2 regions of the Bacillus pretiosus genome follow, and region 2 is predicted to be linked to the other one. Evidence: a T-box and tRNA genes for the amino acid it is inferred to sense, from the RefSeq annotation. Region 2 holds a T-box; the other holds one or more tRNA genes.

Region 1 (8,447 bases), 580 kb from region 2:
TGCATTCGGTAAATACTATCAAAAAGACGGGGAATCCATTGAACAAAAACGAAAAATTAAAATTGAAAACCGCAATAAACAAGAGAAGAAAGAATTTAAAACAGAAATTTCTTATACACCAGCTTCTTCTGCCATTAATGACGCTACCGCAAACGGTGTAAAAATTTCTACTTCTGAAACAATTACGATTGATGCTGGTAAATCAGATGAAATTGAAGCAAAAATTAATATTCCTGCTGGTGCAAAGCAAGGCCGATATGAAGGATATATTCATATTACAAATACGAAAAATAAAGAAGAAACGTATCAAATTCCGTTCTCTATTCGTGTGTCAGAGCCTGGTATTGAAAATGCACTATTATCAAGAAAAACAATCTCAACTGATACATCTACATTCAATCCATACCGCGAATCATATGTTCACGGGGCGTTCCAATTAAATAGCGAACTTGAAACGTTAGATCTTATCGTGAAAGATTCCAAAACAAATAAAGCACTTGGCTTCATCGGAACATTAAACACGAGTGGATTAAAAACAGATGTGTATTACTATTTAGATTCATTCTTTAACGGCAGAGTGTATCCTTTTACAAATGATCCTGCAAAACCAATTGGTGATGAAAAAATCGACTTACCAGAAGGAGATTACACAATTGAATTTGTTGGCTACGATAAAGCCGGGAAAGCACGTGTGAAAGGTGATTATGTCGTAATTGATAATACACCGCCAGAAGTGAAATTAACTGGATTACAGCCTGGTATTTATGAATTAAATGAAGAAAACTATACAGTAGAAGACGGTAAAAAAGCACTATGGGTTAAAGGAAATGTATATGATTCTAACGTTGACTACTTAAGAGGAAAAGGATTAAACATTACGCAAGAAGCGAACGGCGTTATGTACTATGACTATTCTCCCTACTTGCACAAGTTTTTACCTATTACTGAAAATGGTGACTTTAAAGTTGGTATTACACCTGATTCCTTTAAAACTGAAGGTCCAATGAACACAGGCGTATATATTTTCGATTATGCAACTGCAGGTCCTGACTATCCAAGCGGTGTAAATAACTATTGGTTTATTCCGCAAGGTGCTCAATATGCAAAAGCTAGTTATGATAAAAAAGAATTATATAAAGATGATGAATTCACTGTGACACTAAACGCCAAACATGTGAAACAATTTGTATCTGGAGAATTTAACGTAAAATTCCTAGAGAAGAACTTCAAATTTGCAAATGCGAAATTGAATCCTACTTTTGAAAAACTCCTTTCTGAAAAAGGGGTAACCGCAAAAGTAAATGAGCCGAAACTAGAAGAAGGTTCTGTTACAGTAGGCGGAGCTATCGATGATAAAAACTTCGCCGGATTAGATGGTGACTTCCCGTTCATTGATGTAACTTTCAAGGTAGAAAATGATGAGTTTTATGAAGCAAATGCTCAATTAGATTTACCGGTGTTCGTTTACTGGAAACAAGGTGAATCAGAGCCAAGCAGAATGCGTGTGCTTCAAGATCAAACATTCTCAGTTATGTCTTTAAACTCAAAAGTAGAAGGAAATATTAAACCTGGTGCATTCTTAAATGAACGTGGATATTTAGATGAGAAATTTGATTATACAAAGCTTGGTGTAAAAGTATATGCAACAGATTCTTACCGTCATAAGTTTGAAGGCTCACTTGATAAATACGGTTACTTCAAATTGAATGGACTTCCTGTTAATAAACGTGATTATAACTTATACGTGGAGGTTCCAGGACATTTAACAAGCCGACTAACTACAAAACTAGGTACTGAAAAAGATGGTAAACTACTTGGTCAATATTATTATGCACGACCTGACGAAAACCTTGCTGGCGATGTAAATGCTGATAAAGTAATTGATATGAAAGATGCTGAAATTATCGCTAGCAACTATGGTAAAAAAGGACTATCTGTGAAAGACGGCGACCTTAACAAAGATGGCATTGTCGACGAAAAAGATATTCGTTTCGTTGAAAAGAACTTCTTGAAAAAAGGACCAGATGCATCTAAATCACAAATACCTGTTGAAAAATCAAAAAGCGGTACACTGGCAGATATTTTAAAGAAATTAGGATTAACACCTAAAAAATAATAATAAAGAGCACTCTATATAAAGTAGAGTGCTCTTTTCTATAAACGACCCTTATCCAGCAAAAGGGGTATATTGGGGATATACAAGGGAAACCGGAAAAGGAATTTATATTAAATTATATAAAAACTCAGAGGTAGGAAGCAGTTTCCCGCCTCTGAATTATTTAGCAATTATTATAGTACTGGTGCCATTGTTTCTTTTAATACTTTTACAGAATGAGCGAATTTCGCTTTTTCTTCTTCATTTAGCTCAAGTTCTACGATTTCACGTACACCTTCGCGGTTAATAACAGCTGGAACACCTACGAAAGCATCTTTCTCACCATATTGTCCTTCAAGGTATGCAGATACAGTTAATACGCTGTTCTCGTTGCTTAAGATTGCTTTAGTTACACGAAGTAGTGACATACCGATTCCGTAGTAAGTTGCACCTTTACGCTCGATGATATGGTAAGCTGCATCGCGTACATTTTCGAAGATTTTATCTAAGTCTTCTTGTTTGTACTGCTCGTTGTTAGCTAAGATTGTTTCTAACTTTTGTACACCTACAGTAGCGTGGCTCCATACTGGAAGTTCAGTGTCACCGTGCTCACCAACGATGTAAGCATGAACGTTACGTGGATCTACATCTAAGTAGTCACCTAACATGTAACGGAAACGAGCAGAGTCTAAAGTAGTACCAGAACCGATTACGCGCTCTTTTGGTAAACCAGATTCTTTCCAAGTTACGTAAGTTAAAATATCAACTGGGTTAGTTGCGATTAAGAAGATTCCATCGAACCCGCTATCCATAATGCCGCGAACGATTTGTTTAAAGATCTTTGTATTTTTCTCAACTAAGTCTAAACGAGTTTCACCTGGCTTTTGTGGTAATCCAGCAGTGATAACAACTAGATCTGCATCTTTACAATCTGCATAGCTACCGCTCCAAACTTTTGTTGGTGATGGAGAGAATGGTACCGCATGGCTTAAGTCCATTGCTTCCCCTTCTGCTTTTGCTTCATTAACATCTACTAATACGAATTCTTCAGCTACACCTTGGTTGATCATTGAGTAAGCGTAACTACAACCTACAGCTCCTGTTCCTACTAATACTACACGATTGATACCTTTTTTCATGGTAATTTCCCCTCTCTATTGTTCACATATATTTTTTTATGATTGTTTAAGTAATTAATTAAAATACTAATTTAATGTTGTTTAACTTCTTTACATTCATATTGTAGCACGTATTATTGTGAAAAAGTTCACAAATTATGACCTATTTGTGAACTTTTTCACATAGAGTGTAAAGTTGATGGAATAGGTGTGGAATCCATCTCAATGGAGACGTTTTCTTTAGATTGTGAAAGGGATTTTCTTATGTTTTTGTCGGTAAGTGAAATTATATCAGCGATTTTTTAAATATATGGACCGTAACTCCAAATATATCAGCGATTTTTGCAATATATCGACTTACCGACAAAAACCGACAATGATAACAGCATAACAAACGCCATCCTTTCTGTATATTTCTACAAAAAGAATAGCGTCTTTTGATTATATGGATACAAATTTATCTTAGCTGGACAGCGATGTTTTTTCCATACACGTCAAATTAACATACCGTCACTTATTAACAGTCAATAAACATGTGAACCTAGCAAAGCTCTTTAATTATTGTAGCAACACAGTCGTTTTTAAATCTTCAGCACCTCCATTTTTTAATGTATCATTTAGATCACTAAGATACGTAGGTTCAATTGTTAAGGATTTTGGAGGATTATCCATTGGTGGAAGAGCTAAAACAATATGGTGTCCGTATAGTCCCGTGCTACCAACTTGCAAGCTGACTCCTTCGTAGATTTTTCCTTTATCATCAGTTACGGTATAATCAAGTGCTGGCCAGCTATCATTAGCTTCCATTTCTTTTGGATAATCAAAGGTCAAATCAATCCTCGTTGAAAGTGAAGAAAAGGTTACTTGATTTACTGTTAATGCATATAAATTATCTTTCGTTGATGTTTTTATATTAGGAGTGAATTTATGAATCTCACCTTCAACTTTTGTAAGAGGAAATGCTACGTTCCATATTCCTGTTTGTTCAAATAAATCTTTCCCATGGACGGAAACATCAATTTTATCACCAAATTCACCGTAATTAGCCAGAGTAAATTCATGCTGCTCAATAATGGTGTTTTGTCCTTTTGACTTCTGTGAAGTAGAACCAATTGCAGCTCTGACTTCTTTCCCATTAATGGTTATATAACTAAATCCAGCTTTCTCTTCATTACTTTTGGAAATAGGATTCTCTCCTTTGTATTCCACCGTGACCACTAAACGTCCACCATCGTAAACAGCTTCTTTCACATTCATCGTTAAACCACTATGACTATCTCGTCTCTCAATTGATGTGGCAAGCTCATCCTTTTCAATTTTATCAGAAGCAATATCATTAAATTGTGCATAAATGGAGCCTATAACTGGAACACCCGATAATGTCTTTGCCATGGTAGGAGAAATGAATCCAAAACCTAAGAGAGAAACACATATTCCACAAGCAATAAGACTAGAATACTTAATTGTTTTTTTTCTACGGTACTGATTTTTCTTAGCTTGAAGCATGGCTGTTTTTTCTCTTTGAATTAACCGATCTTCTGGTATAGGAATATCATTGATATGGTGATTAATTTCTTCTTTATTCATAACTATATCCCTCCTTTAAAATGGGGCGTAAGGCTTGCTTTGCTCGATGTAATTGAGATTTTACCGTTCCTTCTGGAGAATTAAGAACCTCAGCAATTTCCTTAATAGATAAATCGTGATAATACCTTAATAAAATAATGGTTTTGTAAGTAGGATCTAAGAAATTAAATGCCTCGGTTAAATCCAGCGATTGCTCTAATTTATTCATGCTCTCTTCTGTACATAAATTAGATAACATTTCATCATTCACAACAAATTGTCTAGAGGACTTTCTTACAAAATCAATGGATTTAAAAACAAGAATTTTAGTAATCCAACTTTGAAATTTCTCCGGCTTTTTTAATTTTCTCAATGAAAGATATGCTTCATAAATTGTTTCTTGGTATATATCCAGTGCATCTTGTTCATTTCTTACATAAGAATAGGCTGTTCGATATAGCTTTGGGCGAACAAAAGTAATAAGTTGTTCAAATGCTTGATCATTTCCTCTTGTTGCTTAGTTTACTAGATAGGCTATGTCCATTTTTATTTCTTCCTCCCTTTACTAATATAGTCGAATGAGAGAATAAAAAGGTTGCAAAAATAAATGCATATATATAAATCTCCTACAACTTATTGCAATAATTACTATCAAGCATTAAAGACACAAAAAACCCATAAAAAAAAGCAGACTATCCAAAGTCCGCTTTTACACAACAAAAAAGAGATAGCAGATTATGCTATCTCTTTTAGTATGACCCGTACGGGATTCGAACCCGTGTTACCGCCGTGAAAGGGCGGTGTCTTAACCACTTGACCAACGGGCCAATTCTGGCAGAGAAGAAGGGATTCGAACCCTCGCACCGCGTTCGCGATCTACTCCCTTAGCAGGGGAGCCCCTTGAGCCACTTGGGTACTTCTCTATAATATGGCTCCGCAGGTAGGACTCGAACCTACGACCGATCGGTTAACAGCCGATAGCTCTACCACTGAGCTACTGCGGAATAATTATGGTGGGCCTAAATGGACTCGAACCATCGACCTCACGCTTATCAGGCGTGCGCTCTAACCAGCTGAGCTATAGGCCCATAATTGAAAAGCGGGTGAAGAGAATCGAACTCTCGACCAGAGCTTGGAAGGCTCTTGTTTTACCACTAAACTACACCCGCATTAAATTGTAAATGGTGAGCCATGAAGGATTCGAACCTTCGACCCTCTGATTAAAAGTCAGATGCTCTACCAACTGAGCTAATGGCTCATTTTGAAAGTGGTGCCGACTAGAGGACTTGAACCCCCAACCTACTGATTACAAGTCAGTTGCTCTACCAGTTGAGCTAAGTCGGCTTGCGACTTCAAAATGGTGGCTCGGGACGGAATCGAACCGCCGACACGAGGATTTTCAGTCCTCTGCTCTACCGACTGAGCTACCGAGCCTTTATGTAAAAAAATGGCGGTCCCGACCGGGGTCGAACCGGCGATCTCCTGCGTGACAGGCAGGCATGTTAACCACTACACCACGGGACCATTTGGTTGCGGGGACAGGATTTGAACCTGCGACCTTCGGGTTATGAGCCCGACGAGCTACCGTGCTGCTCCACCCCGCGATGATAAAATATTTAATTTAGAAAAAATGGAGGAGGTAGAGGGATTCGAACCCCCGCGCGACTCTCGCCGCCTGTCGGTTTTCAAGACCGATCCCTTCAGCCGAACTTGGGTATACCTCCGAGATATAAAGCTTTAGTGGTGGACCTTGTAGGACTCGAACCTACGACCGGACGGTTATGAGCCGTCTGCTCTAACCAGCTGAGCTAAAGGTCCTTTATGGTAGCGGCGGAGGGGATCGAACCCCCGACCTCACGGGTATGAACCGTACGCTCTAGCCAGCTGAGCTACACCGCCATAAAATATATTAAAATAAGTGGAGCCTAGCGGGATCGAACCGCTGACCTCCTGCGTGCAAGGCAGGCGCTCTCCCAGCTGAGCTAAGGCCCCGTGTTTTTGGAAAATCGGGAAGACAGGATTTGAACCTGCGACCCCCTGGTCCCAAACCAGGTGCTCTACCAAGCTGAGCCACTTCCCGTTAATAAAAGCGCGCCCGAGAGGAGTCGAACCCCTAACCTCTTGATCCGTAGTCAAACGCTCTATCCAATTGAGCTACGGGCGCATATGGTGCCGAGGGCGGGGGTCGAACCCGCACGGTGGTCACCCACCGCAGGATTTTAAGTCCTGTGCGTCTGCCTGTTCCGCCACCCCGGCATGTCATATTGAAAATTGGAGCGGAAGACGGGATTCGAACCCGCGACCCCAACCTTGGCAAGGTTGTATTCTACCACTGAACTACTTCCGCAAGACATGTATGAGTTATTTTATTAAAAGTGCGGGTGAAGGGAGTCGAACCCCCACGCCAAAGGCGCTAGATCCTAAGTCTAGTGCGTCTGCCAATTCCGCCACACCCGCATATTAATTATTCAAAGAAAAAATGGGGCGACTGATGGGAATCGAACCCACGAATGCCGGAGCCACAATCCGGTGCGTTAACCACTTCGCCACAACCGCCATGATTTTCTGGTGCCGACTAGAGGACTTGAACCCCCAACCTACTGATTACAAGTCAGTTGCTCTACCAATTGAGCTAAGTCGGCTAAATGGTGGAGGATGACGGGATCGAACCGCCGACCCCCTGCTTGTAAGGCAGGTGCTCTCCCAGCTGAGCTAATCCTCCATTTGCCTGGCAACGTCCTACTCTCACAGGGACAAGGTCCCAACTACCATCGGCGCTAGAGAGCTTAACTTCCGTGTTCGGTATGGGAACGGGTGTGACCTCTCTGCCATCATTACCAGACTATATTCATTTAAGACAAGAATCATTGTAACTTATTTAACTTTTAAAGTCAACAAGTTTTTTATATTCTTTCAAAACTAGATAACATTGCTTCATATTATATGGTTAAGTCCTCGATCTATTAGTATTCGTCAGCTCCACATGTCACCATGCTTCCACCTCGAACCTATCAACCTGATCATCTTTCAGGGATCTTACTAGCTTACGCTATGGGAAATCTCATCTTGAGGGGGGCTTCATGCTTAGATGCTTTCAGCACTTATCCCTTCCGCACATAGCTACCCAGCTATGCCCTTGGCAGAACAACTGGTACACCAGCGGTGCGTCCATCCCGGTCCTCTCGTACTAAGGACAGCTCCTCTCAAATTTCCTACGCCCACGACGGATAGGGACCGAACTGTCTCACGACGTTCTGAACCCAGCTCGCGTACCGCTTTAATGGGCGAACAGCCCAACCCTTGGGACCGACTACAGCCCCAGGATGCGATGAGCCGACATCGAGGTGCCAAACCTCCCCGTCGATGTGGACTCTTGGGGGAGATAAGCCTGTTATCCCCGGGGTAGCTTTTATCCGTTGAGCGATGGCCCTTCCATGCGGAACCACCGGATCACTAAGCCCGACTTTCGTCCCTGCTCGACTTGTAGGTCTCGCAGTCAAGCTCCCTTATGCCTTTGCACTCTACGAATGATTTCCAACCATTCTGAGGGAACCTTTGGGCGCCTCCGTTACACTTTAGGAGGCGACCGCCCCAGTCAAACTGCCCACCTGACACTGTCTCCCGGGTCGATAAGACCCGTAGGTTAGAATTTCAATACAGTCAGGGCG
Region 2 (8,447 bases):
GTACGAGTAGAAAATGCTAAAGATAAAGATGTAGCAGTTCAAACAAAACAAGCTGTTTCACTTCCGGTGCCAAAAGGAAGTAAAGATGTTTATAAAACAGAATTAAAAGAAGCAAATAAGGGACAAGAAGCACCTATTAAAAAGGGAGCTGCACTTGGCCAAATGGTAATCACACCAAAAGATGCGAATGATCCTGGATTTTTATCTGGTAAGTCATTACAAATAGATCTTGTAACAACGTCTGCAGTAGAGGAAGCGAATTGGTTTACTCGCTCTATGCGCGGAATTGGTTCTTTCTTTAGTGGTATATGGAATAGTGCTGTTGATACAGTAAAAGGTTGGTTTTAAAAGCTCCTCATTGTAGGGGCTTTTTCTTATTCCTATTTTTCATACCGACTTTATGAAAAAGTAGTAGACAAGCATCTGATAGTTAGTGGTAGAATGTAAGAGTATTCTTAATTTTCGCCTTTAACGGGGAAAAGCAATTCACCTAGGGGGGTTTTTGTAACATGACAAATGTAACAGGGACAGAACGTGTAAAACGTGGAATGGCAGAAATGCAAAAAGGCGGCGTTATTATGGACGTAATTAACGCTGAACAAGCAAAAATTGCAGAAGAGGCAGGCGCAGTTGCTGTTATGGCACTAGAGCGTGTACCAGCAGATATTCGTGCAGCAGGTGGCGTTTCTCGTATGGCAGACCCAACAATCGTTGAAGAAGTTATGGGCGCTGTTTCAATTCCGGTTATGGCAAAATGCCGTATCGGTCATCTTGTAGAAGCACGTGTATTAGAATCATTAGGGGTAGACTATATCGATGAGAGTGAAGTATTAACTCCTGCTGATGAAGTATACCATTTAAATAAACGTGATTACACAGTTCCGTTTGTATGTGGTTGCCGTGATATCGGAGAAGCTGCACGTCGTATTGCAGAAGGTGCATCTATGCTTCGTACAAAAGGTGAACCAGGAACAGGAAACATTGTAGAGGCAGTGCGTCATATGCGCCAAGTCAATGCAGAAATCCGTCAAGTTGCAAGTCTACGTGAAGATGAGTTAATGACATATGCAAAAAATACTGGTGCTCCTTATGAAGTACTACTTGAAATTAAACGCCTTGGTCGTTTGCCAGTTGTAAACTTCGCAGCAGGTGGTGTAGCAACACCAGCAGATGCAGCGTTAATGATGCAACTTGGTGCAGATGGTGTATTTGTTGGATCTGGTATCTTCAAATCAGAGAATCCAGAGAAATTTGCACGCGCAATCGTTGAAGCGACGACACATTATGAGGATTACGAACTAATTGCAAGCCTTTCTAAAGGATTAGGTAATGCGATGAAAGGTATCGAAATTTCAACGTTATTACCAGAACAACGTATGCAAGAGCGTGGATGGTAATTGAAGGAGAACTTTAAAATGGTGAAAATCGGTGTACTAGGTCTTCAAGGTGCAGTTCGTGAGCATATAAAATCAGTTGAAGCAAGTGGTGCAGAAGCTGTTGTTGTAAAGCGTATAGAGCAACTTGAAGAGATTGATGGTCTTATTTTACCAGGCGGTGAAAGTACAACAATGCGCCGTCTTATTGATAAGTATGCTTTCATGGAACCACTTCGTACATTCGCGAAGTCTGGTAAACCAATGTTTGGTACATGTGCAGGTATGATTCTTCTTGCAAAAACACTTATTGGCTATGAAGAAGCACATATTGGTGCTATGGATATTACAGTAGAGCGCAATGCGTTCGGACGCCAAAAAGATAGCTTTGAAGCCGCACTGTCAATTAAAGGTGTAGGAGAAGAATTTATTGGTGTATTTATTCGTGCTCCGTATGTTGTAAATGTAGCTGATGATGTTGAAGTACTTTCCACACATGGTGATCGAATGGTAGCAGTAAAACAAAATCAGTTTTTAGCTGCTTCATTCCATCCAGAATTAACGGATGATCATCGTGTGACAGCATACTTTGTAGAAATGGTAAAAGAAGCGAAAATGAAAAAAGTTGTATAAGTAACTTGCAACTTGTATAAGATTATAGTAAATTGATGGTAACAATTTTATAAAATAAGCGTGTTGATAGGAAGTAGTAACAAATGCCGTTTCTTATAGAGAGTCGATGGTTGGTGGAAATCGATAGAAACAGTTTGTGAATCCATCCTGGAATGGAATGTGGAATATCTTTATGATTAGTAAACATTCCCGGTGAAGAGCCGTTATTTCTACTTGAGAGGAAAGCGGTAATGCTTTCAACTAGGGTGGCAACGCGGGTTAACTCCCGTCCCTTTATATAGGGACGGGAGTTTTTTGTGTTTTATAAAATAAAAGGAGGAGTATATAATGCTTGATATTAAATTTTTACGTACAAATTTTGAAGAAGTAAAAGCAAAGTTACAGCATAGAGGCGAAGATTTAACTGATTTTGGTCGTTTTGAAGAGCTGGATACGAGAAGAAGAGAATTACTTGTTCAAACAGAGGAATTAAAAAGTAAACGTAACGAAGTATCTCAACAAATCTCTGTATTGAAGCGTGAAAAGAAAGATGCAGAAGCTCTAATTCTAGAAATGCGTGAAGTTGGAGAAAAAGTAAAAGATCTTGATAATGAACTTCGTACAGTTGAAGAAGATTTAGAAAGATTAATGTTATCTATTCCAAATATACCTCATGAATCTGCTCCAATTGGTGAAACAGAGGATGATAATGTAGTAGCACGTAATTGGGGAGAAGTGAAAGAATTTGCTTTTGAACCAAAACCACATTGGGATCTTGCTACAGATTTAGGAATTTTAGATTTTGAGCGTGCTGGGAAGGTAACAGGAAGCCGCTTCGTATTCTATAAAGGTGCTGGCGCGAGATTAGAGCGTGCTTTAATTAGCTTTATGCTTGATCTTCATACTGACGAGCATGGATACGAAGAAGTATTACCTCCGTATATGGTAAACCGTGCAAGTATGACAGGAACAGGACAACTTCCGAAATTTGAAGAAGATGCATTCCGTATTGAAAGTGAAGATTACTTCTTAATTCCAACAGCTGAAGTACCTGTAACGAACATGCACCGTGATGAAATCTTAAATAAAGAGCAACTGCCTATACGATATGCTGCATTTAGCTCTTGTTTCCGTTCTGAAGCAGGTTCAGCTGGCCGTGATACACGTGGCTTAATTCGTCAGCATCAGTTCAACAAAGTAGAGCTTGTAAAGTTCGTAAAACCAGAAGATTCTTATGAAGAGTTAGAAAAACTAACAAATGATGCAGAACGCGTGTTACAATTATTAGAGTTGCCATATCGCGTTATGAGCATGTGCACAGGCGATTTAGGATTTACAGCAGCGAAGAAATACGATATCGAAGTATGGATTCCAAGCTATGGCACATATCGTGAGATTTCTTCTTGTAGTAATTTTGAGGCTTTCCAAGCGAGACGTGCAAATATCCGTTTCCGTCGTGAGCCAAACGGCAAACCAGAACATGTTCATACATTAAATGGATCTGGTCTTGCAATTGGACGTACGGTGGCAGCTATTTTAGAGAACTACCAACAAGAAGATGGTACAATTATAATTCCAGAAGTTCTTCGCCCTTATATGGGAGGAAAAACAGTTATTAAGTAAATTTATAAACATTCATCGGTATGAGTGATTGGTAATTATGAGCGTTGTCAGTACTATAATGTAGGAGAGGAAAAGTAAAATTTTCCTTTCCTCATAATTTATTTTAGTAGGGTTGACTAACTGTTTTTCTTTTGATATTATATTTGATGTCAATATGGAGGTATACCCAAGTCTGGCTGAAGGGATCGGTCTTGAAAACCGACAGGCGGCGAGAGTCGCGCGGGGGTTCGAATCCCTCTACCTCCTCCAGATATAATTGACAACAGCGCATATAAGTGGAGATTGGAGAACTCGTTACCAACACGTAACGAGTTTTTATTTTAAAACCAATCATAAAGTATGGTGTAAGGCGATTTTGTCCTTATTACACACTCATATTCCGATGATTATCTTCATAGATATGAAAGGAGTCAACATGGATCTTATTATACAAACGTTTCCTTTAGATGGAAAAACTTTATATTATGTACAATGTCCTGTCTGTAAGAACAATAGAATTTTAAACAGTGGTGCAAATGTGTCACGCATTATAAGCGATGATACATTCCGTAAACTTTGTGGTTGCACTTGTGATGTAAAGCAAACTGCGACAAAAGTAGAGGCGCCAAAAAAAGTTGAAAAAGCAGCTGTAAAGAAAGAAGCAGCTCCAAAACGTACAGGTAAAGTATTAACAGCAGTGATTAACGGGAAAGAAATGACTGTTAAAGAGATTGCTGAAACATACGATATTAGTACAAGTACTGTTCGTCAGCGTATTAACGCTGGAAAACCTGAGAGTGAAATTATTGCTCCGACAAAAAAGAAGTAATTTAATAGAAAAACCCGTGCGTATGCACGGGTTTTTTATTTTACAAGTTTACGTGTTTGTTTTAAAAAATGGCCAATTTTTTTAATGATTGGTTCGATTGAATCACCATCTTTTAAAATATCGTATTCATTAATGTTTAATCGTAAAACAGGGCATGCATTAAAGTTATTAATCCAGTTTTCGTAACGGCCATGCATCTCTTTCCAATACTCAATTGGTGTTTGTTGTTCCATCGGACGTCCGCGTTCTTGGATACGATCAACAATATCATCGAAAGAACCTTCTAAGTAAATTAATAAATCAGGATGAGGGAAGTAAGGAGTCATGACCATAGCGTCAAATAAACCTTTGTATGTTTCATAATCAGTTTCCGTCATTGTACCTTTTTCATGATGCATCTTTGCAAAAATTCCAGTGTCTTCATATATAGAGCGATCTTGAACAAAACCGCCACCGTATTCAAAAATTCTTTTTTGTTCTTTAAATCGTTCTGCTAAAAAGTACACTTGCAAGTGGAAGCTCCAGCGTGTGAAATCAGCATAGAACTTGTCCAAATACGGGTTCGAATCTACCTTTTCAAATGATGTGCGATAACCTAAAGCGTTAGCTAATGCAGTTGTCATAGTTGATTTTCCGACACCTACTGTTCCAGCAATAGTGATTACTGCGTCATTTGGTATATCATATTTTTGCCTTAAATTCATTGTTATTCCGACTCCTTTAAGAGAGTATTTTGAAGGGCGGATAGGATGACGTTTAAATCATCAGGATTTTTTACAAAATCCATATCGTCTCCGTTAAATTTTAATACTGGGATATCTGGATGATCTTTTTTAAAAGTATCCATTGCTGTTTCGTAATCTTTTGTGAGCTGTAGTAAGTAATTTGGATCCATGTTTTTTTCGAATTCTCTTCCGCGCATCGCAATTCGTGTTTGTAATGTTTCCAAGCTAGCTGTTAAATAAACGATAACGTTTGGTACAGGCATATCTTGTGTAAGGATACGATAGATTTGCATGTACTTGTCATATTGAGAATTCTTTAATGTACGGGATGCAAAAATTAAATTTTTAAATATATGATAATCCGCTACTACTGGTTTCCTTTGATTCAAATACTTTATGTTAATATCTTCTAATTGTTTGTATCTATTACAAAGAAAGAACATCTCTGTTTGAAAACTCCATTCGTCGATGTCTTCATAGAATTTTCCTAAAAAAGGATTCTCATCAACAATTTCTTTTAGTAAGTGGAGTTGCATGTGAGTTGAAATTGCCTTCGCAAGTGAGGTTTTTCCAACACCAATTGGTCCTTCAACCGTGATAAATGGTACTCCGGTCACGCTGTTTCCTCCTTTCAATCAGTGATTTACCGTGACTACTAAAAACACAAAACAGAATTATTGTAGCACAGGAGGGAAGCGAGCGGGTTAATTTGATATAAAAAGTTAGAAAATAAATATATGTATTAATTAATTTTTATTTGAGATGACGGTACTATATTTGCTTTTAATGTGGCTTCCATTATTTTTAAAGCATGCAGATTATCCTGATCATGATTAGAGGCAATACAGTCCTGTGGTACATACAGTGTATAATTTCTCATATGAGCATCGTTAGCTGTAAAGAGGATACATATATTCCCGGCGACTCCTGTCAATATTAGATTTTCTATTTTTAAATAGCCCAATAAGGAATTTAAAGGTGTTTCATAAAAAGCAGAGTAATGTGGTTTAATAAAAATGTAATCATCAGTATTTGGAGCAATCTTATGAATGATATTTTCACTATACTCATTTGTACAATGAGTAATTAGTTGGTCAATATCAGATCTCCAAAGTTGATAATGGTCATTAACATAAATTATGGGGTAGCCAAAGGATTTCATTGTTTTCTTTAATTGTAAAATAGGGTTTGTTATAATTTCGCATTTTTTAGCTAGGGTGGGCCCGTGTGAAAATTGAAAATCATTAATCATATCGATAATGAGTAAGGCAGTATTCTTCATATGTAATCCCCTCTCTTTTTTATTAGGGTGGATTGAATTTGTAAAAGTTATCCCATGTGCAGTAAATGGAAAAAAGTGTATTTTATTTTAGGCGAAAGGACTATGGTATGGAACACGATCAAGATATTTATTTTATGCAGTTAGCAATAGAAGAGGCTAAAAAAGCAGAGGCAATACAAGAAGTACCGATTGGTGCAGTTATAGTGTTAGATGGTGAAGTAATTAGTGTTGCTCATAATTTAAGAGAAACTGAACAAAGATCAATAGCTCACGCTGAGTTATTAGCTATTGATGAGGCGTGCAAAAAATTAGGGACATGGCGTTTAGAAGATGCGACGTTATATGTAACATTAGAGCCTTGTCCGATGTGTGCGGGTGGAATTGTTTTATCACGAGTGAAGCGAGTTGTATATGGTGCAAGTGATCCGAAAGGTGGATGTGCAGGGACTTTGATGAATCTTTTAACGGATGAACGCTTTAATCATCAATGCGAGGTAGTTGCTGGTGTATTAGAAGAAGAATGCGGTACTTTGTTAACAAACTTTTTTAGAGAGCTTCGTAAAAAAAGAAAAGCGATAAAAAAATTAGAGAAAAGTAACGAGAATTAACGTATTTGCATTTTGTAAAAAAACAAGTTATACTGATAATGCCTTTTAATGAAGGCAACCGAATATTGGTTTTAACTTTGCCGTGCTAAGCGGGGAGGTAGCGGTGCCCTATACTCGCAATCCGCTCTAGCGAGGCCGAATCCCTTCTCGAGGTTATGCTGCTGTAAGGTCTGCCTTAAGTAAGTGGTGTTGACGTTTGGGTCCTGCGCAACGGGACCCCGTGAACCTTGTCAGGTCCGGAAGGAAGCAGCAATAAGCGGGTCTTCTCGTGTGCCGCAGGAGTGCCTGAACCGAGCTAACTGCTTGAGTAACGCTTATGGTACGTAATCGACAGAAGGTGCACGGCAGTTATATATGTATACAAAACTCACCTTAATACTAAGGTGGGTTTTTTGTATAGAAAATAACTTTTGGAATCTATAAACAGAATGGGTTATAATAAATAAGATAATAACCTTTGAGGGAGGCCGTATTTTCGTGTCATACCAAGCGTTATACCGAACATGGAGACCGCAAAAATTTGAAGATGTAGTTGGTCAAAAGCACGTGACAAAAACGTTGCAAAATGCCCTTCTTCAAGAGAAAGTTTCACATGCTTATTTATTTTCTGGGCCGAGGGGAACAGGAAAAACGACAATTGCAAAAGTATTTGCAAAAGCAATCAACTGTGAACATGCTCCGGTAGCTGAACCTTGTAATGAATGTCCTTCTTGTTTGGGGATTACACAAGGATCTATTTCAGATGTATTAGAAATTGATGCGGCTTCAAATAACGGTGTAGATGAAATTCGAGATATTAGAGATAAAGTAAAATATGCTCCAAGTGCTGTAGAATATAAAGTATACATTATTGATGAAGTCCACATGCTTTCTATGGGTGCCTTCAATGCGCTTTTAAAAACGTTAGAAGAGCCGCCAGGACACGTCATCTTTATTTTGGCGACAACAGAACCGCATAAGATTCCGCCTACAATCATTTCACGTTGCCAGCGTTTTGAATTTCGAAAAATATCAGTAAATGATATTGTTGAGAGATTATCGACGGTTGTGACGAATGAAGGTACGCAAGTAGAAGATGAGGCGTTACAAATTGTTGCACGTGCCGCTGAAGGTGGTATGCGTGATGCGCTTAGTCTTATTGATCAGGCAATATCTTATAGTGATGAGACAGTTACGACAGAAGATGTATTAGCTGTGACAGGTTCTGTTTCCCAGCAATACTTAGGTAACTTAGTAGAATGTATACGTGAAAATGATGTATCAAGAGCATTACGTATCATAGATGAGATGATGGGTAAAGGGAAAGATCCAGTTCGTTTTATGGAGGATTTCATTTACTATTATCGCGATATGCTTTTATATCAAACCTCACCACAACTGGAACATATGTTGGAACGAGTAATGGTAGATGAGCAA

What was found. A T-box is a leader RNA that pairs with one kind of tRNA and senses whether it is charged. The one in region 2 lies ahead of serS (serine--tRNA ligase), so its partner is inferred to be a tRNA-Ser.
Region 1: it has a tRNA-Ser gene. The T-box ahead of serS (serine--tRNA ligase) is inferred to sense a tRNA for this amino acid. The anticodon was not compared.

The regions. Positions count from the first base shown of each region.
Region 1 covers NZ_CM129593.1:4,698,005-4,706,451, forward strand. Annotated here, with positions in the region: gene ACU8YW_RS24280 (S8 family serine peptidase) at 1-2,116, shown strand, start outside; gene ACU8YW_RS24285 (L-lactate dehydrogenase) at 2,290-3,234, opposite strand; gene ACU8YW_RS24290 (DUF4179 domain-containing protein) at 3,772-4,800, opposite strand; gene ACU8YW_RS24295 (sigma-70 family RNA polymerase sigma factor) at 4,793-5,260, opposite strand; tRNA gene ACU8YW_RS24300 (tRNA-Glu) at 5,535-5,606, opposite strand; tRNA gene ACU8YW_RS24305 (tRNA-Ser) at 5,612-5,702, opposite strand; tRNA gene ACU8YW_RS24310 (tRNA-Asn) at 5,709-5,783, opposite strand; tRNA gene ACU8YW_RS24315 (tRNA-Ile) at 5,791-5,867, opposite strand; tRNA gene ACU8YW_RS24320 (tRNA-Gly) at 5,878-5,948, opposite strand; tRNA gene ACU8YW_RS24325 (tRNA-Lys) at 5,962-6,037, opposite strand; tRNA gene ACU8YW_RS24330 (tRNA-Thr) at 6,048-6,123, opposite strand; tRNA gene ACU8YW_RS24335 (tRNA-Phe) at 6,138-6,213, opposite strand; tRNA gene ACU8YW_RS24340 (tRNA-Asp) at 6,228-6,303, opposite strand; tRNA gene ACU8YW_RS24345 (tRNA-Met) at 6,307-6,383, opposite strand; tRNA gene ACU8YW_RS24350 (tRNA-Ser) at 6,411-6,503, opposite strand; tRNA gene ACU8YW_RS24355 (tRNA-Ile) at 6,521-6,597, opposite strand; tRNA gene ACU8YW_RS24360 (tRNA-Met) at 6,602-6,678, opposite strand; tRNA gene ACU8YW_RS24365 (tRNA-Ala) at 6,699-6,771, opposite strand; tRNA gene ACU8YW_RS24370 (tRNA-Pro) at 6,786-6,859, opposite strand; tRNA gene ACU8YW_RS24375 (tRNA-Arg) at 6,870-6,943, opposite strand; tRNA gene ACU8YW_RS24380 (tRNA-Leu) at 6,947-7,035, opposite strand; tRNA gene ACU8YW_RS24385 (tRNA-Gly) at 7,052-7,126, opposite strand; tRNA gene ACU8YW_RS24390 (tRNA-Leu) at 7,156-7,236, opposite strand; tRNA gene ACU8YW_RS24395 (tRNA-His) at 7,260-7,335, opposite strand; tRNA gene ACU8YW_RS24400 (tRNA-Thr) at 7,346-7,421, opposite strand; tRNA gene ACU8YW_RS24405 (tRNA-Val) at 7,426-7,501, opposite strand; rRNA gene rrf (5S ribosomal RNA) at 7,506-7,621, opposite strand; rRNA gene ACU8YW_RS24415 (23S ribosomal RNA) at 7,723-8,447, opposite strand, start outside.
Region 2 covers NZ_CM129593.1:17,602-26,048, forward strand. Annotated here, with positions in the region: gene dacA (D-alanyl-D-alanine carboxypeptidase DacA) at 1-348, shown strand, start outside; gene pdxS (pyridoxal 5'-phosphate synthase lyase subunit PdxS) at 510-1,397, shown strand; gene pdxT (pyridoxal 5'-phosphate synthase glutaminase subunit PdxT) at 1,416-2,006, shown strand; T-box leader at 2,061-2,282, shown strand; gene serS (serine--tRNA ligase) at 2,334-3,608, shown strand; tRNA gene ACU8YW_RS00090 (tRNA-Ser) at 3,765-3,857, shown strand; gene ACU8YW_RS00095 (sigma factor-like helix-turn-helix DNA-binding protein) at 4,024-4,416, shown strand; gene ACU8YW_RS00100 (deoxynucleoside kinase) at 4,452-5,120, opposite strand; gene ACU8YW_RS00105 (deoxynucleoside kinase) at 5,123-5,758, opposite strand; gene ACU8YW_RS00110 (cysteine hydrolase family protein) at 5,884-6,423, opposite strand; gene tadA (tRNA adenosine(34) deaminase TadA) at 6,531-7,031, shown strand; RNA gene ffs (signal recognition particle sRNA large type) at 7,112-7,376, shown strand; gene dnaX (DNA polymerase III subunit gamma/tau) at 7,509-8,447, shown strand, end outside.